DNA from 3 places in the Lysinibacillus sp. NPDC092081 genome. Region 3 is predicted to be linked to each of the others. Evidence: predicted binding sites of a transcription regulator. Region 3 holds the regulator's gene; each other region holds the start of a gene.
The links. The regulator LexA, encoded in region 3, represses DNA repair genes until DNA is damaged. The targets are predictions, from matches to a motif close to CGAACATATGTTCG.
Positions count from the first base shown of each region.

Region 1: the regulator LexA is predicted to act here: its motif matches at 3,890-3,903, upstream of parE (DNA topoisomerase IV subunit B).
Region 2: the regulator LexA is predicted to act here: its motif matches at 7,491-7,504, upstream of uvrB (excinuclease ABC subunit UvrB).

Region 1 covers NZ_JBIVRU010000004.1:77,699-85,982, reverse strand. The annotation lists gene parC (DNA topoisomerase IV subunit A) at 1-1,896, opposite strand, end outside; gene parE (DNA topoisomerase IV subunit B) at 1,893-3,869, opposite strand; gene plsY (glycerol-3-phosphate 1-O-acyltransferase PlsY) at 4,554-5,156, shown strand; gene ACIQLB_RS09400 (HesB/YadR/YfhF family protein) at 5,175-5,465, shown strand; gene ACIQLB_RS09395 (spore germination protein) at 5,771-7,318, shown strand; gene ACIQLB_RS09390 (Ger(x)C family spore germination protein) at 7,333-8,284, shown strand, end outside.
Region 2 covers NZ_JBIVRU010000017.1:80,141-88,424, reverse strand. The annotation lists gene ftsX (permease-like cell division protein FtsX) at 1-80, opposite strand, end outside; gene ftsE (cell division ATP-binding protein FtsE) at 70-756, opposite strand; gene ACIQLB_RS19655 (DUF4097 family beta strand repeat-containing protein) at 1,030-2,223, opposite strand; gene uvrA (excinuclease ABC subunit UvrA) at 2,566-5,430, opposite strand; gene uvrB (excinuclease ABC subunit UvrB) at 5,438-7,417, opposite strand; gene ACIQLB_RS19640 (IDEAL domain-containing protein) at 7,920-8,162, opposite strand.
Region 3 covers NZ_JBIVRU010000001.1:552,665-560,948, reverse strand. The annotation lists gene ACIQLB_RS02955 (hypothetical protein) at 1-104, shown strand, start outside; gene ACIQLB_RS02950 (prepilin peptidase) at 220-972, shown strand; gene ACIQLB_RS02945 (gamma-glutamyl-gamma-aminobutyrate hydrolase family protein) at 1,072-1,794, shown strand; gene lexA (transcriptional repressor LexA) at 1,961-2,578, opposite strand; gene yneA (cell division suppressor protein YneA) at 2,743-3,057, shown strand; gene ACIQLB_RS02930 (YneB family resolvase-like protein) at 3,054-3,722, shown strand; gene ACIQLB_RS02925 (DJ-1/PfpI family protein) at 4,031-4,570, opposite strand; gene ACIQLB_RS02920 (GNAT family N-acetyltransferase) at 4,636-5,148, opposite strand; gene ACIQLB_RS02915 (DUF896 domain-containing protein) at 5,358-5,600, shown strand; gene tkt (transketolase) at 5,727-7,721, shown strand; gene ACIQLB_RS02905 (hypothetical protein) at 7,750-8,097, opposite strand; gene ACIQLB_RS02900 (serine hydrolase domain-containing protein) at 8,262-8,284, shown strand, end outside.

The DNA.
Region 1 (8,284 bases), on a different contig from region 3:
CTTCGAATAGCGTGTAACGGCATAATCTGCTAAAAGTGAGCGTTTAATTTGTCCATCTTTCGTAGCCGTTAAAATATACGTATTGGCCTGTTCGAATGTTTCAAAACCGTATACAGCAATAATAGATTCATCTTCTCCGGTTGGCACAATACTTGAAATATGCTGACCAAGATCCTTCCAACGAATGTCAGGTAGTTCATGAACGGGCTGATAAATATAATTGCCTCGATTTGTGAACAGTAATAGATGATGCTGCGTATTTAAGTTTGCTTCATATACCAAATAATCAGAATCCTTCATCGCAAAATCCTGACCATTCGAAGCTGCATGTGAACGTGTAGATGTACGCTTAATATAGCCATCTTTTGTGACAGTCACTACGACCTCTTCACTTGGGACAAGGACATCTAACGTAATTTTGATTTCTTCAATTTCTTGTTCGATTTTTGAACGACGTGGCTCTGAAAAGCGCTTTTTAATGTCAAGTAGTTCCTGTTTAATAACACGTACAAGTTTTGCTTCACTATTAAGAATACCTTCAAGCTTGGCGATAAGTTTATTTAATTCATCTTGTTCATTGCGAAGCTCTGTGATATCTGTATTTGTTAAACGGTATAATTGTAAGCTAACGATTGCCTCTGATTGCACTTCTGTAAAGTCAAACTTCACTTGTAAATTCGTTTTCGCATCTCGTTTATCATTAGAAGAACGAATCGTTGCAATGACTTCATCTAAAATGGACAGCGCCTTGATCAAGCCTTCAACAATATGCGAACGATCTTTAGCCTTTTGCAAATCATAAATGGAGCGGTTCGTCACGACTTCCTTTTGATGGGCAATATAAGCATCCAGTAACAATGGCAATGTCATCATTGTTGGACGACGATTATGGATCGCAATCATATTAAAATTATAAGCTACTTGTAAATCAGTTGTTTTGAACAAATAATTTAAAATTCCTTTTCCAGGAACGTCTTTTTTCAGTTCAATGACAACACGTAGGCCTGTACGATCCGATTCATCACGAATTTCCGCAATTCCTTCAAGTCGTTTATCCACACGTTGCTCATCAATTTTCTTCACAAGATTTGCTTTATTGACATCATACGGTAATTCCGTAATAACGATTTGCTCTTTGCCACCTTTAATTGGCTCAACGACTGCTTGAGCACGCACAATGATTTTACCGCGTCCTGTTTCGTACGCCTTTTTAATGCCATCGACACCTTGAATAATACCACCTGTTGGGAAATCTGGCCCTTTAATAACGGTCATTAATTCATCAACAGTTGATTTCGGGTTGTCTAAGCGCATAAGAACCCCGTCTAGCACCTCATCAAGTGCATGAGGTGGGATGTCTGTCGCATAGCCGGCCGAAATACCCGTTGAGCCATTGACTAATAAATTCGGGAAACGAGCTGGTAAAACAGTTGGCTCCATATCCTGATCATCAAAGTTTGGTACAAATTCAACGGTTTTCTTGCCAATATCGCGTAGCATCTCCGCTGCAATAGCAGAAAGTCTTGCCTCTGTATAACGCATCGCTGCCGGTGGGTCACCATCAACAGAACCGTTATTCCCATGCATTTCAATGAGCATATGACGTGCTTTCCAATCCTGACTCATACGCACCATTGCTTCATATACCGAGCTATCACCGTGTGGGTGATAATTACCTATAACATTACCGACAGTTTTTGCTGATTTACGGAATGGTTTATCGTTCGTATTGCCCTCTGTAAACATCGCATATAAAATACGTCGTTGCACAGGCTTAAGACCGTCACGTGCATCAGGCAACGCGCGGTCTTGAATAATATATTTACTATAGCGACCAAAGCGGTCACCCATTACTTCTTCTAAAGGTAAATCTTGAAACTTTTCCGTACTACTCATGCTTGGTCCTCCTCTTGTTGGATGAATTCATTTTCTAAAATATTTGAATCATCCTCCATGCCGAAGTCTACATTAGCTTCGATCCATTTACGGCGTGGCTCTACCTTATCGCCCATTAATGTTGTCACACGTCTTTCAGCACGTGCACCATCCTCAATCGTTACACGAATTAATGTACGCGTTTCAGGGTTCATTGTCGTATCCCACAGCTGGTCGGCATTCATCTCACCAAGACCTTTATAGCGTTGTAATATGTAACCCTTGCCAACTTTTTTAATGGCCATTTGTAAATCATTTTCGGTCCAAGCATATTCAATCACTTCTTTTTTACCAGTGCCCCTTGATACTTTATAAAGTGGTGGTAATGCGATAAATACCTTTCCAGCTTCAATTAATGGTCGCATATAGCGATAGAAGAACGTTAATAGCAGCACTTGAATATGCGCTCCGTCAGTATCAGCATCGGTCATAATAACGACTTTGTCATACGATGAATCCTCGACAGAGAAATCTGTTCCGACGCCAGCACCAATGGCATGGATAATCGTTGAAATTTCCTCGTTTTTCATAATATCCTGAAGCTTTGCTTTTTCCGTATTTATGACTTTACCACGCAATGGTAAAATCGCTTGGAACGTACGATCTCGTCCTTGTTTTGCAGAGCCTCCTGCAGAGTCACCTTCGACTAAATACAGCTCGTTTTTCGCCGCATTTCGAGATTGTGCAGGTGTTAATTTCCCAGAAAGAATCGTACTGCCTTTTTTGCTCTTCTTGCCGTTTCGTGCATCTTCACGTGCCTTACGAGCCGCTTCACGTACTTGTTGCGCACGAATAGCTTTACGCACAAGAGATGCAGACAATTCAGCGTTTTCTTCAAGCACATATAAAATTTGCTCCGAGACTACACTATCCACTGCCGAGCGTGCCTCACTCGTCCCGAGTTTACCCTTCGTTTGACCCTCGAATTGTAGTAAATGCTCTGGTATACGAACAGAAACAATCGCCGCTAAGCCCTCTCGAATGTCTGTCCCTTCGAGATTTTTATCTTTATCTTTTAACAGACCAATTTTTCGTGCATATTCATTGAACACACGTGTTAACGCTGCCTTGGCACCAGTTTCATGTGTCCCACCATCTCGTGTACGTACATTGTTAACAAATGAAAGGATTGTTTCTGAGTAGCCATCGTTGTATTGGAAGGCGAATTCTACTTCAATTTCGTCTTGAATTCCTTCTACATACTTAACGGGATGAAGTACATCTTTCTCCTCATTCAAATACGCAACGAAAGCTTCAATGCCGTTCTCATAAAAGAAAACATCACCTTTGCCTTCCTCGCGTTCATCGATTAACTCAATTTTTAAGCCTTTTAATAAAAATGCTGACTCACGTAAACGTTCTGCAAGCGTATCATAATTGTATTTTGTTACAGAGAAAATCGTGTCATCAGGTAGAAAATGAACAAGCGTTCCTGTCTGTTTTGTTTGCCCGATTTCTTCCAATGTCGTCACGGGTTTGCCACCATTTTCAAAACGTTGACGATACTTTTTACCGTCGCGGTGAATCGTTACTTCTAAAAAAGTAGATAAAGCATTAACAACAGAAGAACCTACACCGTGTAAGCCACCGCTTGTTTTATAGCCGCCCTGTCCGAATTTACCACCAGCATGTAAAACCGTAAAGATAATCTCGGGAGTCGGTTTCCCCATTTTATGCATACCTGTTGGCATTCCACGGCCGAAGTCTCGAACGCTGATACTTTGATCTTTATGAATCTTGACAATGATATGAGAACCAAAGCCAGCCAGTGCTTCATCCACCGCATTATCTACGATTTCATATACAAGGTGATGAAGTCCACGGCCATCTGTAGAACCGATATACATGCCGGGTCGTTTTCGTACCGCTTCTAATCCTTCTAATACTTGAATGGCGTCATCATTATAGACGCTTGGTGACTGTTTATTCGCCAAAAAAATTCCCCTCCAAAAAACAAACGCATGTTCTATTTATGTTCTCTTACTAATAATAATAGCATTTCCTAACAATATCTAGTGGCAGGCCCAATAAATTTTTAAAATTTCCTCACAGCTTCATCGTTTTGATCTATTTTACTGGAAGAAAAGTTTGCAATAGTTGCTTAAATATGTATTAAGAACTCTTCTATTCCCTTGACGCAGAGCAGTAAACTTTAGTTGCATACATAAAACAACAAATGACTAACTTCTGGTCATCTCCTTTTCAAAACGATACCAATCGCTGAAGGCTTTGAACTTTCATCCAAAAGCATTTGAATATTCTCTGAAAAATATACAGGTACAGTAATAAATGGGTTTCTTCTGTCTAAAGAAGATTCATACTAGCTTACTCTAGAAATTAAAGATAGACTTCTATTCTACCAAAGGAATGGGTGATTGACAAAATTGCCATTCTACCTATATTTTTAGAAAGGGCTTTCTTGCTGACTCCATGAATCATGTCAAAAAGCCTAACATACAATCAAATACATATAAAATTCCTTGAAAAATAGTTATCTTTTGTAATGAATTCAAGATTCACTTAGAAATATCCTTCATGACATTGTAGATTGTAGAGAAAAAGTGTAGAATATTTGTTACATATTATTAGTACCAAGTGATAATGAAAGGAGTCCAACTATGCTAAATGGACTTATTATTTTATGTGCTTATCTAATCGGCTCGATACCTTCTGGATTATGGATAGGCAAAATTTTTTATAAAACGGATATTCGTCAACACGGAAGTGGTAATTTAGGTGCAACCAATACATTTCGTATTTTAGGAAAAAAAGCTGGAATAGTCGTAACGATTATGGATGTCTTAAAAGGTACAGCAGCCGTATTACTCGTAGCTCTTCCTATATTCTCTGAGGTCTCTATCCACTCGCTAATACTTGGACTAGTAGCCGTTATTGGTCATATGTTCCCGATCTTTGCAGGTTTCCGTGGAGGAAAAGCGGTGGCAACATCAGCAGGCGTTCTCTTAGGATATTCATGGCCTCTATTTGTCTTACTATTTATCGCTTTTATTGTAACATTAAAATTAACGAAGATTGTAAGTTTAACTTCCATGATTGCCGCTTTAGTAGCACTTCTTTATTCAATCGTTTATTATTTTGTTACAGGTGATTTTGCGTTAGGAATCTTAGTAGCATGTTTATTTACCTTTATCATTTATCGTCACCGCGCAAATATTGCCCGCATTAAAAATGGTACCGAGCCAAAGGTGAAATGGCTGTAACGGAAAGAGGAGATTCAAATGAATATCGTACTAACAGATGAAGCCCAACAATGGTTTAAACAAGAGATGGAAGTAGAATCCGGAGATACTATTCGTTTTTATGCTAGATATGGTGGTTCCAATCCTTTTCACGAAGGCTTTTCTATTGGTATGACACGTGAAGAACCAATCAACATTGGTGTAAAGACAGTTATTGACGATGTTACCTACTATATTGATGAAAAAGATTTATGGTTTTTCAATGATCACAGTTTATATGTAGATGTGGATGCTACAATTGACGAATTAAAATATGAGTATAGAAAATAAAGCAGTGTTTCCTTTCGTTTATACGAAGGGAACACTGCTTTTTTCTTGTTAAGGAAATTATAGATATTTTGTCTGTGGTTAACCTAGATCATAGTCGTCTAGGCTAAAGTGCTACATCCTCGAGGTCGCTTCGATCCCTTGGGCAAAAGTGGTGGAGCGTTTACTTTTTCTTCGGGCTCTCCAGCTTATCGGATGTAAACGAGCGCTTTAACGCATTTATTCTTTGAATTCAATTCCAACCTTGGTTTATCTTCTCTCAAAGTTGTACATTCTATATTTATGTAAAAACTTGAGGAGGAACGAACATGTCCATTTCTAAAATTACTGATACCTCCCAAAACAATGACCAACTATATAGTTCGCTTTCTCAAAATTTGAAGATGATTAAAAACGCACTCGGGAATAGTGATGACCTTGTCATACGAGAAATTACCGTTGGAAAAGCTGAACAATTTACGTTAGCGATCATCTACGTAGATGGCTTATCCGATATATTAAGCATTTCTAATGCTGTAATTGATAAACTAATGCTTGATATAGAAAATAATCAAGATACAGAAATAGAAAAGATTATTCGCTATTTAAGAGATTCTTGTTTAACAGTCGGCGATGTTAATGATATTTTCCATTTTTCAGCACTTTATACTTCGATTTTGAATGGTGATACGGTCATCTTATTAGATGAGTCTTCAACTGGTATCGTAACAAGTACAAAAGGCCCGAAAGATAGAGCCGTTATGGAGCCATCAACAGAGTCGGTCATTAGAGGTCCAAGGGAATCCTTTACGGAAACATTACGTACGAACACTGCTCTGGTCCGTCGAAAAATAAAAAGTCCGAATCTCTGGATCAAGTCCCGTATTATCGGTGAAGTAACAAAAACAGATGTTGCTGTTATGTATTTAAATGGCATTGCGAATGACAAAATAGTAGCAGAGGTTCTTGCCAGATTAGATCGTATTAATATTGATGGTATTTTGGAAGGCGGCTACATTGAAGATTTTATTCAAGATTCTAAAGCCACCATATTCCCTACAGTTTATAATTCTGAACGACCTGATGTTATTGCTGGTGAAATATTAGACGGAAAAATTGCAATTCTAGTGGACGGTTCACCGTTTGTCCTAATTGTACCAGCTCTATTTACAGCCTTTTTACAATCTGCTGAAGATTATTATCAGCATTGGATGATTAGTTCTCTTGTACGTTTATTGAGGTTTTTCGGTATTAGTCTAGCTTTGGTGGCACCATCGCTTTATGTAGCTATCACCACCTTCCATCAAGAAATGCTACCAACTCCTATGCTAATAAGTGTTGCATCTCAACGAGAAGGAGTCCCCTTCCCTGCCATAGTCGAGGCACTCATTATGGAGGTTGCATTCGAGGTGTTAAGAGAAGCAGGTCTTCGAATGCCAAGAACCATTGGACCAGCCGTATCCATTGTTGGAACATTAGTAATCGGTCAAGCTGCCGTAGAGGCTGGAATTGTATCAGCCGTAATGGTTATTATTGTGGCATTAACAGCCATTTGTAGCTTCCTGTTCCCTGCTTACGGCTTATCTAATACAGTTCGTGCTCTTCGTTTCCCATTAATGATTTTAGCTTCAATACTTGGATTGTTTGGTTTAATGTTTGGCCTTATGATTATCGTCCTACACTTATGCAGTATACGAACGTTCGGTGTTCCATATTTAAGTCCATTCGGCCCATTAATTCTAAAAGATCAAAAAGACGCACTAGTGTTGTTCCCTCGTAGAGCTTTATTGACCCGACCACGCTTAATTAGTCAAAAAAATACTGTCAGGGGTCATAAATATTTTAATACGAAAAAAAGGAATCAATCGGATGTGTAAACGAGGAATGAACGATGTCAAAATTTAAGGCAATATGTTTACTAATGATTCTTACGTTGCTTTTAAGTGGTTGCTGGAGTAAGCGTGAGCTCAATGAATTAGCAATTGTCGCAGCATTAGGTATAGATAAAGCTGATAATGAATTTAAAATAACTGTTCAAGTTGTGGTTCCTGGTGAAATTTCTTCAAAACAGCCTTCTTCAGGGCGATCACCCGTTATTACCTATCATTCAACAGGTGCGACGGTCTTTGAGGCCATTAGAAAAATGACAACAGAAACAGCTAGAAAACTTTATTTTTCTCATCTTCAAATAGTTGTGCTTGGCGACGAATTGGCAAAAGAAGGAATTAACGAAACGTTAGATTTGATTTCAAGAGATCATGAATTCAGAAATGATTTCGAAGTCATCGTTGCCCATGACGCGACTGCCGATGAAGTGTTAAATGTATTAACACCTATCGAAAAAGTACCAGCTAATAAATTACTAAATTCTCTTAAAACGTCGGAGAAAACGTGGGGTACAACCGAATCCATTAAAATTGATGAATTAATCAATACTTTAAATAATAAAACAACAAGCGTAGTCATTTCTGCCATTGAAATACAAGGGAATAAAAATGTTGGCATGGAACAAACGAATGTTAATAAATCGAAACCTCCTGTGCTATTGAAGTATACGGGCTTAGCAGTTTTTAAAAAAGGTAAACTCATTGGTCTTTTAACGGAAGATGAGAGTAGAAGCCTAAGTTTTTTAAGGGACAAAATACAAAGTACAATTGAAATCATTGCTTGCCCTAAGGGAGATACGTTAGCAACAGAGATTACGCACTCAAAGACGAAAATAAAAGGTAAATTTGAAAATGGAGCTCCCAAAATCGATGTTCTTATAGATGTTGACCAAAATGTTGGAGAAGTTCTATGTAAAATAGACCTTACGAAAGAAAAATCGATTCACTTCATAAATA
Region 2 (8,284 bases), on a different contig from region 3:
GAGGCAATAGTCATCCAGCTATTACGGCCAAGAGACTTAAAACTTTCTCGGAAGTGACGTTTTACTGTACTAAATTTCATAGCCGTAGTCACCTCCATGCTCATCACGGACAATCATTCCGCCTTCAATTGCAATTACTCGACGACGAATCGTATTTACGATTTCACGGTTATGGGTTGCCATTACAATAGTTGTACCTCTTGCATTAATTTCTTCGAATAAATTCATAATGTCCCAAGATGTCTCAGGGTCAAGATTCCCAGTAGGTTCATCCGCAATAACGACCTTCGGTACATTCACAATAGAACGTGCAATCGAAACACGTTGCTGTTCGCCACCTGAAAGTTCATTAGGGAACATTCTTGCCTTTTGCTTCAGTCCCACGAGCTCTAAAACCTCCATTACACGACGGCGAATTTCTATTGGGTCTTCCTCGATTACCTCAAGTGCAAACGCTACATTTTCATAAACGCTCAAACGAGGTAGCAGTTTGAAGTCCTGGAAAACAACACCGATTTGACGACGTAAAAAAGGCACCTTTTTATTTTTCAATTCTGCTAGATTTATGCCATTAACAGTGATTTCTCCAGAAGTAGCTTTTTCCTCGCGGTACATTAATTTAATGAATGTAGATTTACCTGCACCACTTGGACCTACAACATAGACAAATTCACCTTGCTTTATGTTAACGGAAAGCCCATTTGTCGCAACAACGCCATTTGGGTACTTCTTTGTCACATTTTTCATTTCTATCATATTTAAACCACCTAAATCTCTTACCATGTAAGAGGTATTTCGTTACCTATTATAGCATTCTATTTCTCCCTTTTTTATTACAGTTTCATTTCATTACGTGGTAGTTCTTGTTATTTCGTTATTTGATTGCCATAAAAATAGCATAAACTCGACATATAAGAAAACAGAAATCGAGTCCAATAGAGGAAAGTCGATTTCTGTTTTTAAAGTCTTCAAGCCATAAAAAAGCATTCAAGCTATGCTGTTTTGCATAACCTGAATGCTTGTTATTAGTTAGATTTGCTGCTCGTCAGTTGTTGTATAGCGTACTAAAACTGCACCTGTTTTAGACTCACCTTCGATAAATAGACGATTAGCATTCTCTACTTCTTTATCAAAACGTACTACTTTTGATAAAAATTGATCCTGTGATTCAATTTTTGAGACATCTTGAATACCAACATCCACTTTACCAAAATTCGTAACAATTTTACCGCTTAACGATATTGTACGTGGTACATACAATTCAACGGCTCCTGCGACTGTTTGTGCTTTGATTTTCGATGAATTAGTAGAGCAAGTTGTGACAACAACATGTCCATTAACCGATTTTGCTTCAACTTCATCCAATGCGCCATCTAAATAGACACGGCCATTCAATGTTTCAGCCTCTAAATCTTTACCACGAACATTTGTTAATTCAATCGAACCATTAGAAGAATCCACTTCTGCCTTTCCAAAGTTAAACTTAGAGCCTTTAATCGCACCGTTTAATGTCTTTACTTTTAATTGCTCGAAATCTGTATCTTGTAATGTAACACTACCGTTCATTAATCGTACTGATAATTTTTCTAATTTATCCTTTGGAACAAGTACTTTAACATTTACTTGAACAAGCTTTAGTTGACTTAAAATTCGTAGTGAATCTCCATCTTCTTTAACAACGAATTGCTCTAGGAAATTAGCACGTGTTTCTTCTTCACTATCATTAACAAGAGGTGCCTTTACTTTGCAAATGACTTGGAAGCTATCTCCTTCAGTAGTTTCTAATGAAAAATTGCCATTCGGTAATTCAGCAATTATTTTTTCTACATGTTCAGCTGCAACTTCTTCCGTATGTGTAAACTCGAATTTATCACCAAATGGAGAAGTGACATCAAATTCTTTGACCTTTTTTACTGCCGTATTCATCATATCCATAAAGAGTGAACCGATTTGTGTTAAATCTTTACGGAAATCTCGCATTTCTTCTTGGAAATATTTTGAGAAATCTTCATCTTTTTGCGGTTGTTCATCTTTGTGACTTTCATTTTTAAATACTGACTCTTTTTCTGTTGAGGAATGCTGGTCCTCATTTGACACATCATTCATAACATTTTGAGTGGACTTGCTAGGTTGCTCTAATGCTTCTAATAATGTAATCGCCTCTTGCGCTGAAATTGTTCCTTTTTCCACAAGTTCTAAAATTCGTTGACGTTCATTTTGCATAATTAAAATAGCCTCCCTCAGTTCGTTATATTATTTATACGATTCATCTTGTGAAAAGTTTCACCTTAAAAATGAAAATATTGGGTATATATCTTTTTTTCATTACCATAACGTGGGGTTGATTTCCGTTCCTGCTGGAATTTTTCCTAGGAGCGTCTAGCCTCCACTACAATCAACTTATCCACATGTCATACGTTTTAACATAATGTCACCCAACTTTTGATTTTTTTTGGAACACTTTCACGTTTTATCACCCAACTTCCGATTTTTATCGACATCCGCCTTCGAGCACGTAAAAAAAGTTCGCAACTCCCCCTTAGGGAGTTTACGAACTTTTTATAGTTATTGAGAAGCCTTTGCTAAAACAGCTTCCATACGCATACGATCTCTTGTTAATATTGGCTTCAAATATTTCCCTGTATACGATCCGTTTACTTCTGCGACTTCTTCTGGTGTACCTGTTGCAACAATAGTACCACCTTTGTCTCCACCTTCTGGTCCTAAATCGATAATGTAGTCTGCTGTTTTGATGACATCTAAATTATGTTCGATTACTAGCACTGAATCGCCATTTTCTACAAGACGCTGTAAAACAACGAGTAAACGTGCAATATCATGCGCATGTAAGCCCGTTGTTGGCTCATCTAAAATATAGAATGATTTACCTGTTGAACGACGGTGTAATTCAGAGGCTAATTTTACACGCTGTGCCTCACCACCAGATAACGTTGTGGCAGGTTGTCCTAATTTCATATAGCCTAACCCTACATCCACAATTGTTTGTAGCTTACGCTGGATTTTCGGAATATTTTCGAAGAATACGACTGCGTTTTCAATCGTCATATCTAAAATATCCGCAATGCTCTTATCTTTATATTTCACTTCTAGTGTTTCACGGTTATAACGCTTCCCATGACAGACTTCACATGGCACGTAAACATCTGGCAGGAAATGCATTTCAATTTTTATAATACCGTCACCACGACAGGCTTCACAGCGACCTCCCTTAACGTTGAAGCTAAAGCGACCTTTTTTATAGCCACGTATTTTCGCCTCATTTGTTACTGCGAAAACATCTCGAATATCATCGAAAACGCCTGTATACGTAGCAGGGTTAGAGCGAGGTGTACGACCGATTGGTGATTGGTCAATATCAATAACCTTTTCTAGCTCATCTATCCCTGTTATTTCTTTATGTTCTCCTGGCTTCACCTTTGAACGATTAAGCTTTTGAGCCAATGACTTATATAAAATTTCATTAATAAGCGTTGATTTACCTGACCCTGAAACCCCTGTTACTGCAACGAATAAACCAAGTGGTACATCAACCTTCACATTTTGAAGATTATTTTCCTTGGCACCTTTAATCGATAATTTACGTCCATTCGGTTTGCGTCGCTCAATTGGCAGTGGAATAAACTTTTTGCCACTTAAATATTGCCCCGTTAAAGACTTTTCATTTTCCATTACTTCCTGTGGTGTTCCAGCCGCTACAATTTGACCACCATTCACACCTGCACCAGGACCAACATCAATAAGATAATCCGCCGCCAGCATCGTATCTTCATCGTGCTCGACAACAATAAGCGTATTGCCGATATCACGCATATTTTGCAGTGTACTAATAAGACGGTCATTATCACGTTGATGCAAGCCGATTGACGGCTCGTCTAAAATATAGAGGACACCGGTTAAACGCGAGCCGATTTGTGTCGCAAGGCGAATTCGTTGAGCCTCTCCCCCCGAAAGTGTTCCTGCTGCTCGACTTAACGTTAAATAATCTAACCCTACATTGACAAGGAAACCCAGTCGTTCTTCAATTTCTCGTAAGACAAGTCGAGCGATTTTCATATCCTTTTCTGATAAATCCAGCTCTTTGAAAAATGTATCAGCTTCCTGAATTGAATACTGTGTAACTTCACCAATATGTTTATCTGCTAGTTTTACAGCTAATGTTTCAGGCTTTAAGCGATAACCTTTACAAGAAGGACATGCTTGCTGCGCCATATATTTTTCCATTTGTTCACGCACGTAATCAGACGTTGTCTCTTTAAAACGGCGCTCCACATTACGGACAACACCTTCAAATTCAATCATTTGATCTCGCACATTGCCAAACTCATTTTCATAATGGAAGTGGATTTTCTCTGTACCAGAACCATATAAAATTTTATCCATCTGTTCTTTCGGAAGATCCTTTACTGGGACGTCCATCGGGATATTATAATGATCGCATACAGCCTTTAATAACTGTGGATAATATTGAGAGCTTGTTGGTTCCCACGGTGCTATAGCATGCTCTAATAAACTACGGTCCCAATCAGGCACTACTAAATCAAGATCTACCTCTTGTGTCGAGCCTAAGCCATCACAGCTTGGACAAGCTCCAAATGGACTATTAAATGAAAACATGCGAGGCTCTAGCTCACCGATTGAAAATCCACATAATGGACAAGCATGATGCTCACTAAATAATAATTCCTCATGTTCCATCACATCGACAAGGACACGCCCATCTGCCAAACGTAATGCTGTCTCTAAGGAATCACTAAGACGTGCCGCGACACCTTCCTTCATCACAACACGATCGATGACTACTTCTATTGAATGCTTTTTGTTTTTATCAAGTTCAATTGCATCATCTAAATCACGTAGCTCACTGTCGATACGTACCCGAACAAAGCCTTGCTTTTTTAAATCTTCTAGTAGCTTTACATGCGTTCCTTTACGCCCTGACACCATTGGAGCAAGCAACTGCATTTTCGTTCTTTCTGGATAAGTTAATAAACGATCGACCATTTGCTCAATTGTTTGGGAGGTAATCTCAATACCATGATTTGGACAAATAGGCTTACCGATGCGCGCAAATAGCAAACGTAAATAATCATAGATTTCCGTTACTGTCCCAACTGTAGAACGTGGGTTACGGCTCGTCGTTTTTTGATCGATTGAAATAGCAGGAGATAATCCCTCAATCGCATCGACATCTGGTTTATCCATTTGACCAAGGAATTGACGGGCATAGGCTGAAAGGGATTCCACATAGCGACGTTGTCCCTCTGCATAAATCGTATCAAACGCTAATGACGATTTCCCTGAGCCCGATAAACCTGTTAGCACTACTAATTGATCGCGTGGAATTGTGACATTGATATTTTTTAAATTATGTGCTCGTGCGCCTTGCACGACTATTTCAGTATTTTTCACAAGCCATTCACCCTTCTACCTTCAATTCAAATATTGTATCGCGCAGCTCAGCAGCACGTTCGAAATCGAGTGCTTTTGCTGCTTCCTTCATTTCTACTTCTAGAGAAGCAAGTAACTGCTCTTTTTCCGCCTTCGTCAGCTTCTTACCTTTCGTTGCCTTCGTTACATAAGACTCTTCTTCCTCTGCCACCTGTGTCGCACGAATTACATCAGGAATTTTCTTAACAATCGTTTTCGGTGTAATGCCATGCTCTTCGTTATACGCCATTTGCATTGTTCGACGACGCTTCGTTTCTTCAATCGCCTTTTTCATCGAATCCGTCATATTATCTGCGTACATAATGACATGGCCATTGGCATTACGCGCCGCACGTCCAATTGTTTGAATGAGTGAACGCTCTGAACGTAAAAATCCTTCCTTGTCAGCATCTAAAATCGCCACAAGGGAAACCTCAGGAATATCAAGCCCTTCTCGCAATAAGTTAATGCCGATTAGCACATCATAAGTACCTTTGCGCAGCTCGCGAATAATTTCAATACGCTCTAGCGTCTTAATCTCCGAATGCAAGTACTCCACCTTTAAGCCCATTTCTTTCAAATAAGCTGATAAATCCTCTGACATTTTTTTCGTCAATGTTGTAACGAGCACTCGTTCATCACGGGCAATACGACCTTGAATCTCATCGATTAAATCATCAATTTGCCCTTCAATAGGACGTACGTCAATTTGTGGATCAAGCAGCCCTGTTGGACGAATAATTTGCTGCACCATTTCCGGAGTATGCTCAAGCTCATACGGGCCAGGTGTTGCTGATACATAAATAGCTTGATGTATATGTTTCTCATATTCTTCAAAACGTAAAGGGCGATTATCTAGTGCAGATGGCAAACGGAAGCCATGCTCAACTAGCACACCTTTACGTGCTTGGTCACCGTTATACATCCCTCGAACTTGTGGCAAAGTAACGTGACTTTCATCAACAACAAGTAAAAAATCATCAGGGAAATAGTCAAGTAGCGTATATGGCGTTGCTCCCGCTTCACGCAAGGTTAAATGACGCGAGTAGTTTTCGATACCTGAGCAAAAGCCCATTTCACCCATCATTTCTAAATCATAACGAGTACGTTGCTCTAAACGTTGTGCCTCCAATAATCTATTCTCTGCACGTAAAAGTGTTAGACGCTCCTCCAACTCTTTTTCAATATTTTCAATGGCTTTTCGCATTTTTTCTTCTCGTGTAACGAAGTGGGATGCTGGGAAAATAGCTACATGATCACGATCCGCTAGTATTTCTCCAGTTAACGCATCCACTTCGCGAATTCGATCGATCTCGTCTCCAAAAAATTCCACGCGGATACATTGTTCGTCACGGGATGCAGGGAATATTTCCACTACATCACCACGTACCCGAAACGTCCCACGTGTAAAACTCACATCATTACGCTCATACTGTACATCGACTAATTTTCGAAGCAACTGATTACGTTCAATTTCCATTCCAGTTCGCACTGACACGACCATTTCACGATATTCTTCTGGAGAACCTAGACCATATATACAGGACACGGATGCAATAATAATGACATCATCACGCTCGAATAATGAAGATGTCGCAGAGTGACGCAACTTATCAATTTCATCATTAATGCTTGAATCTTTCTCGATATAAGTATCCGTCTGCGGTACATAGGCCTCTGGCTGAAAGTAATCATAGTAGCTGACAAAGTATTCAACTGCATTATTAGGGAAGAACTCTTTAAACTCACTATATAATTGACCAGCTAATGTTTTATTGTGTGCCATAATAAGTGTCGGTTTTTTTACCTGTTTAATGACATTAGAAATCGTAAACGTTTTTCCTGTTCCTGTTGCACCGAGCAATGTTTGATGTCGTTTACCTGCAAGTACACCCTCCACTAATTCCGCAATTGCCTGTGGCTGATCTCCATTAGGCGTATATGGCGCTTGTAAATCAAATGTTTGCACACATGTCCCCGTCCTTTCCTTCCAATTTGTACATATATTTTAGCATAGCATTATTAAAATTTCGAACATTTAACGAACGAATGTTTGTAAATATTTTTTCATTTGTTATATTTAAGATGATTCTGATAGAACATATGTACTAAAATATTCAATTACAGCCTATCTATAAATAGATTACCCTTTCCAAATGTTAGCTAATCGAGATAGGAAGATGTAAATGCATAACCGAACGCTCAGGTGAGGTTATGCATTGTGATCGGGTTGGCCATAGAACTGCTCAGGTAACTTGAAAACTGATCGGGTTAGTCATAGAACTGATCCGGTGGCCGATAGAACTACTCAGGTAGGCTCAAAACTGCTCAGATCCCACGAAATTTCGATTCCCGTCTTACTATATATCCAATCAGAACCTAAACAAATTCAAGATATTCAATCACCAATCTTGGAAATAAAAAAGCAAAAAAATCCCGCCCTCCAATAAGCGGAGAGCGGGCTCGTCATATTATTCACTTGCATCTTGGTGTAAAGCTACTAGTTCGGCTGCGTATAGATGAAATGCCATTTCATCTTTTTCATCGAGTGCTCTATCTATCAGAACCATGAGCTGCTCTTCACGATGCTTACGCTGGATATGATTTAAAAATAAATCTAAATAAATCTCGTTTAATAATTTCTCTGCCTCGTCAACTTTCTTTGACTGACCAACGGCTTTTAGAAAATCTGTATACGAATAATATTTATCCAACGAATCTCACCTCGATCCTTTTCTAAATTATATGAAAATTGAATTTAAAATGCAATGCATAAGAACTGAAAATCACTTTCGATTTACTATTAATCTCTTGCTGTTTCTAGTAATTTCTTTAA
Region 3 (8,284 bases):
CTATTAAATTAGGAATTGATTTTAAATTTTTTGCTTTATTTACGCTATATTACTATATATTAACACCTGAATTAGAAGAAGTGGATGCGAAAGAAAGCTCATAAAGTCTCCGATGGATGTCACGGAATCGGAAAGGAGTTCTTTGTACAAGCACAAGTATCATTGATTTGCGCCATACTTCAAATGTATGGGCATCTATTAGTATAGGAGGACATAAAAATGGAAATTGCTTATACAATTACAGTTTTAATTGTTGGGCTCGTTCTTGGCTCATTTTTTAATGTAGTTGGCTTACGTGTTCCTTTGAAGGAGTCCATTGTGCGTCCACCCTCGCATTGCACTTCTTGCAAGAGACAGTTGACGGCGCTTGATTTGATGCCTGTTTTGTCTTATGTATTTTTAGGAGGAAAATGCCGTAGTTGTGGGCAAAAAATTTCTTGGATTTATCCATTGATGGAACTTATAACAGGCGTATTATTTGCTTTTTCTTATTGGAAATTAGGCTTTAGTGCAGAGTTTTTTGTAGCGCTATTATTAATTTCATTATTAGTCATTATTGTTGTATCGGATTTTGCTTATATGCTTATTCCCGATAAGGTACTACTATTCTTTTTGCCATTACTAGTTTTAGGACGCGTGATATCTCCTTTGTCTCCGTGGTGGGACAGTATAGTTGGTGCTGTCGTAGGCTTTGGCATATTATATTGTATAGCTGTTCTATCAAGAGGTGGAATGGGTGGAGGCGATATTAAATTATTCTTTTTACTTGGTCTCGTACTCGGGACAATACATACAATTCTGACGCTATTTGTAGCGGCAGTGATTGGCATGATTGTTGGCATAGTTGTATTAAAGGTACGCAGGCAGGGAAGAAAAACGCCTATACCATTCGGACCTTCTATTGCTCTAGCAGCTATTATCATCTATCTCTATGGGGATGCGTTGATGGATTGGTATCTCGGGTTTTGGTAATTAATCAGTGGAGGAGTCCTTCAATGATTAATAGTCTTCACCAAGCGTGCTTTTACAAGTAGTTAATGAGAGAATCTGGTAGATCATGGAGGGGATAAGATGAAACCAATTATCGGTATAACGGCTTTTGCGGAGGATGATTTGTCCTCAAGATTAAATGCTGCTTATAGCAAAAGTATAATTGATGCTGGGGGTGTTCCACTTATAATTCCGCTTGGAGTTGAAGAGGATGTAGCACAAATTTTATCGTTGACGGACGGATTATTACTATCGGGTGGCTATGATGTACATCCATTCCTCTTTGATGCAGAACCTACACCAAAATTAGGGAAGGTTCATCCTGAAAGAGATACAGTAGAGCTTGCATTAATTAAAGCGGCTTATATTCGGCAAATGCCGATTCTCGGAATTTGCCGAGGGCTTCAAATACTGAATGTTGCGTTTGGAGGCACAGTCTATCAGGATATTGAAAGCGAGTACCATAGTCGAAAATTAATAAAGCACATGCAACAAGCGGCACGAGGCGTTACTACACATCATGTTAATCTAACACCTGATACATTATTAAAAACGATTATTGAGGAAGAAAAAATTGCTGTGAATTCATTTCATCATCAGGCAATAAACGTAGTAGCAGAAAAATTGGAAGTGGTAGCAAAATCAAGTGATGGTATCGTTGAAGCGGTAGTACACGAAGATTTACCATTTTGTCTAGCAGTACAGTGGCATCCTGAGGAGTTAGCTATTGCAGGAGATGAAGTATCAAAGAAACTATTTACTGCATTTGTAAAGGCAAGTTTGAAATTTAAGGTAGAGGCATAAAATTTTATAAGCATAGATTTTTTTATCAAGGGCAAGTGCTAAGTATAAGAATCCATTTTAAAGTGGGTTCTTTTTTAGTGAATAAAGTGGAAAAGATAAGAAAAAGAGGTATATGCTCTTACGTGAACATAAAATCCTCTTTTTATATTTTAATATTGAGATACTTTTAATGTACACGACGATATAGACCTACAACTTGCCCCAAAATAGAAACTTGGTCTACGATAATTGGCTCCATTGTTGAGTTTTCAGGTTGTAAACGGAAATGATTTTTTTCCTTGAAGAAACGCTTTACAGTAGCTTCATCTTCTTCAGTCATTGCTACGACAATATCACCATTATCAGCTGTTGCTTTTTGTTTAACAATAACTAAATCTCCGTCTAAAATACCAGCTTCAATCATTGATTCACCCATAATTTCTAGCATAAATAATTGATCTTCACTAGTACCATAAGTATCTGGTAGTGGGAAATATTCATCGATATTTTCAATAGCCGTTATCGGAGAACCTGCAGTAACCTTCCCAACAAGTGGGACATGTATAACATGTTGCTTTTGAATAGAATCCTCTGGCTCTAGAATTTCAATGGCACGTGGTTTAGTTGGATCGCGTCGAATCAAGCCTTTTTGCTCTAAACGAGATAAATGTCCATGAACTGTGGAGCTTGAAGCAAGTCCAACTGCTTCACCAATCTCACGTACAGAAGGTGGATACCCCTTTGCGCGCACTTCTTCTTTAATGAACTCTAATATGGCCTCTTGTCTTTTCGAAACTTTTTTCATGATTGCTCACCTCTTTTTTTCTAATCATTCTACTTATTAGTAGTATAACAGAATGCGAACACTTAAGCAAACATAGGTTCGAAAAGTGTTTGACAAAAACGTTTGTTCGCATTATTATAAGAACATATATTCCGAACAAACATTCTTGAAAAGGGGTTTTAAACATGAACTGGTTAAAGAAAAATCCACATATTACAACTTTATTAGGAGCTTGTCTACTTTTTGCAGCATACCTTTTTATAACAGACCCAGGCGATGTAACGTACACAGAAATTGAAATCGCACATGGTGATAGCTTATGGTCGTTAGCCGATCAATACCGTGGTAAAATGAAAACGGATGAATGGATTAAGCTTGTGAAAACAGAAAATGAATTATCGAACATACAAATTATTGCAGGTAAATCTCTAGTGATTCCAGTAGTGGGTGACCAACCCAACCCTATAAATTCAATTGAAATTGCGAGAAATGTAAAATGATTAATAATCAACAATCGGCTGTTGTCTATTGCCGTGTGAGTACAGAAAAAGAGACACAAAGTTCCTCGTTAGAACGTCAGCAAGAGGAGTTGATGCGCTATGCTAAAGAACAGGGCTACGAAGTGAAGCTTGTTTTTAAGGATAAGCATAGCGGCTATGATGTGGAACGTGAAGGATTATTAGAAATGCTCGATTTCATTAAAGAAAAAGAAATAGAAGCATTATTCGTGCAGGATGAAACACGCTTAGGACGTGGAAATGCTCGAATGGCAGTGTTGCATCTATTGCAGAAAACTGAAACGGATGTTTTTTCTATGCGAGACGAGGGACCTTTACAATTAAATGAAATGGATACGATGCTTCTAGAAATTTTAGCAATTGTAGAGGAGTACCAGCGCAGAATCCATAATGCTAAAATACGCCGTGGCATGCGTCGTGCAGTTGAAAATGGCTATCGTCCTGAAAAAAATTTATCCAATCGTGGAAATCCAAACGGTCAAGAACGTAAAGATGTACCTGTAGAAGAAATTGTAAAGCTACGTAATCGAGGCTTCACCTTTGAGGAAATCGCCATGACTCTTAGAGGTCTAGGCTTTGATGTAAGCAAAGCCACTGTCCATAGGAGATATCGGGAACATCAAGAGGGAAGCGGGCAAATAAAGTGACGTTTTAATCAGTGGGAGTATGTCGTCCCGCTGATTTTTTAATTTTTAAAGGTTCTAGATGGAGACGAAAGACCAAGAAGTGATGGTAAGCTCCCGAAGTGACGGATAGAACCCAATCGACGAATAGAATGAATCACTAAAATCCATTTACCATGTTTGATTAAGAGTGAACTATATCCAGTAGCCAAAAAAAAATAAGAGAAGTAGCGATTTCTACCTCTCTTCCTCATAAATTCTCTATAATGTTGAAAAACATTTATATCATCTATTACTGTAACTAAGGTTTCATATTAATTAGCGCAATTTTGTTATTCTCTGTACCAATTCTCATCAAAAGAGAGATGCAGGGCTTTTCCAAAAGTAATGCCAAATTGTATAAAACCTCTACCTCTTGCAGTGATTATGTTGCCATCTTGTACAACTAGGTCTTCAGAGAAATGACTAAGATCAAAGAAGCCTAACTTATTTATACCTTCCGGTGATAATCCTACAGTATATTTTTTGTTCTTTAATACTTCAGCTTTCGCTAAAAGAGATGGAGAGCTAGAGATACTTGCAATGATTACTCCTTTGGCATTCGCATTCCTAATAAAATCAATTAATTCTTGCTCATTTATTAGTAACGCTATATCCATACACCCTGGTAGCAACAAGCTATCGATTTCGTCAAGATTAACTTCACTTATTTGTGTATCGGCTATACAAGATAACCCAGATTCCCCTTTAATTTTTTCATCGTTTAACCCAACAGTAATAGTGGGTTTATTTCCTTGCATTAATATAGATAATGCTACGCTCAACTCATATTCACTAAATTGGGAATACAATAATATAGCGGTCTTTTTCATATCATTCTCCCATCTATTTTAAAACGAAGATTTAGAACTCGACATAGCAATCTAGTGAAAGTATCTTATGCCCATTCCTCATCTAAAACAGCATAGTAGTATTCGTCCCACCACTCATCTCCATTTGGGATGCACTTTTTAAAATAACCCTCGCGTCTCATGCCGATTTTCTCCATCACTCGATAGGATGGGATATTTTCTGGCTGGCATGTTGCAATAATTCTATGAAGTTTCATTTCTTTAAATCCGTAGTCCAGTACAGCCCTTGCTGCTTCAGAGGCATATCCATTATTGTAATAGTTCGGATTCAATACCCAGCCAATCTCATACGTATGGTCCCCAAAATATTGATGGAAAGTAATATGACCAATAACAATATTTTCGCTTAGTAAAATAATAGGGAAGTATTTTGCTTTTTCACCGCTATTTTCTGAAACAAATTTTTTTGCTTCTTCCTCATTAAAAACGCCCTCGGGAATATACTCCATTACAGTAGGGTTTGAAGTATATTCATAGACTGCTTGCCAATCTTGAATTTCAAATTCTCTTATTAATAGTCTTTTCGTTTTGATAAACAATTTATATTCCTCCAAGCATAAATCGATTATAGTTTTGGAACCCTATAAATTAGTTATACACTTGTATTTTCCTAAAGTCATGTAATTTATGGTATTTATTTCAAAAAATTAAGGGTACTAGAAAGGTTGGTATAACTGCATTTTAAGGGGAAACATGCTATACTTTGCATACCATATTCATTAAGATATGTATTGAAAGGTGTGTAACTATGTTATCAAAAGAAAAAATTAACCGAATCAATGAACTTTCTGCTAAGTCTAAAAGTGGTACATTAACCGAGGCAGAAGCTAAGGAACGAACAGCGCTTCGTAAGGAGTATCTAGATACATTTAGAGCAACGATGCGTGATACAATTGAAAACGTAAAAGTGGTAGATGCTGAAGGAAATGATGTAACACCAGAAAAAGTTAAACAAGCTAAACAAGCGAAAAAAAATAAATTTCTAAATTAATGTGACACATTTCTATAAAGTATGTAACAAAACGTTAATAGTATAACAAAAATATTGTTTTCTGAAGCAATGTTGACTAAACTGTATAAGAACAATATATAGGACGAGAAAGGATGTCACAAAATAATGACTCAACATGCGGATCAACTAGCGATTAATGCTATCCGAACTTTGTCAATCGATGCAATTGAAAAAGCAAACTCAGGTCACCCAGGTTTACCGATGGGGGCTGCGCCAATGGCTTATACGCTTTGGACAAAACAACTTCGCCATAATCCGGCTAATCCAAAATGGTATAACCGCGATCGTTTTGTACTTTCTGCAGGTCATGGCTCTATGCTTTTATACAGCCTACTTCACCTTGGGGGCTACGGCTTACCAATGGAAGAAATTCAAAACTTCCGTCAATGGGATTCATTAACTCCAGGACATCCTGAATATGGTCATACTGTTGGGGTAGAGGCAACGACAGGTCCTCTAGGTCAAGGTATTGCTATGACAGTTGGTATGGCAATGGCTGAACGCCATTTAGCAGCTACTTACAATAAACCAGGACATGACATCGTTGATCACTATACATTTGCACTTTGTGGCGATGGCGATTTAATGGAAGGTGTAGCAGCTGAAGCTATCTCATTAGCTGGTCACTTAAAACTTGAAAAGTTAATCGTTTTATACGATTCAAACGATATTTCTTTAGATGGTGATTTAGAAAAATCATTCTCAGAAAATGTCCAAAAGCGTTTTGAATCTTATGGCTGGAACTATTTAAAAGTTGCGGATGGTACAGATGTTGAAGCAATTAACACAGGTATCGAAGAAGCTAAAAAATCAACTGGCAAACCAACACTTATCGAAGTGAAAACTGTTATCGGTTTTGGTTCACCAAACAAATCAGGTAAAGCTGCTTCTCACGGTGCACCACTTGGTCAAGAAGAGGTCGTTTTAACAAAAGCAGCTTATGAATGGGCACACGAGCCATTCCAAATTCCTGCTGAAGCATATGATACATTCGCAGCAGCTGCTAAAGTTCAAGGGGCACAACCTGAAGAAGCTTGGAATGCTAAGTTTGAAGCATATAAGCAAGAGTTCCCAGAATTAGCAGTACAATTTGAAAATGCTATGAATGGTCAATTACCAGAGGATTTCGCTTCAGAATTACCAGTTTATGAAGCAGGTAAATCAGTAGCTACTCGTTCTTCTTCTGGAGATGCAATTAATGCCATTGCGAAGAAAACACCATCATTCTTCGGTGGTTCAGCTGACCTTGCTGGGTCAAATAAAACTACGATGAAAGATGCTGGAGATTTCTCTGCAGACGATTATGCTGGCCGTAATATTTGGTTTGGTGTACGTGAATTTGCTATGGGTGCAGCTATGAACGGTATGGCACTTCACGGTGGTCTTAACGTATTCGGTGGTACATTCTTCGTATTCTCTGATTATGTTCGTCCAGCGGTACGTCTTTCTGCATTAATGGGTCTTCCTGTTACTTATGTATTTACACATGACTCAATCGCTGTAGGGGAAGATGGTCCGACACATGAACCAATCGAGCATCTTTCATCTTTACGTGCAATGCCAAACTTATCTGTTGTTCGTCCAGCTGATGCAAATGAATCAGCAGTTGCATGGGAGCTAGCAGTAGCATCTGAAAAAACACCAACAGTTTTAGTATTATCTCGTCAAAACTTACCTGTACTTGACGCATCTATTGATACAGTACGTGAAGGTGTTACTAAAGGTGCTTATACAGTGTCTCCTGCTACAAAAGAAGTGGCAGATGCCATTTTAATTGCAACAGGTTCTGAGGTTTCACTTGCAATCGAAGCACAAAAAGCTCTAAAAGCTGATGGTATGGATGTAGCAGTTGTTTCAATGCCATCTATGGATCGCTTCGAAAAACAAGACGCAGCTTACAAAGAATCTGTTCTTCCAAAAGCTGTAACAAAACGTCTTGCAATCGAAATGGGCTCATCATTCGGCTGGCATAAATACACTGGTTTTGATGGGGACGTTCTTGCAATTGACAAGTTCGGCGCTTCTGCTCCAGGTGAAATAGTAATGGAAAAATACGGCTTCACAGTAGAAAATGTTGTAGCGAAGGTAAAAGCGCTATAATTAATAAAATACCGCAATACTCAGTAGGTTAAATCTCCTCTGAGTACTGCGGTATTTTTTCATGTTTAGAGGACTTCACTAAAGAAATCCAAATAGCTGCACAATGAATTAGAAGCATAACGACAAAACAGAAAAAGCCCTTGGTACTTCCTCCTAAATTTAGCTCATCTGCAATAATGCCACTAAACCAAAGCAGTTGACCTGTGACAATGACAGAGAGGCCTGCAAAAAGTAAACAAAACCAAATAGATACTTTTTTTATAATCACAATAATGAGTAGTAAAACAGCAAAAAGTAGGGTAACTTCAAAAATCGGATCCAGTAGTGAAAACACATTATCATTGACGAAATGCTTATAAGTGAATCGAGTATCCATATGACACCTCCTTAAAAACATTAACGATTTTGGTAATAAAAGGTTTCTGGTGGGTGTATAGAGACTTTTGTTAGTATTATTTCCCATTTGATATACAATGATAGTATGAGCTTTTAGAATATTTTAGCCATCAAAGGATGGATGATCGCAAAAGGGGTATTTAAATGAAGCTACAAACTATACTTAC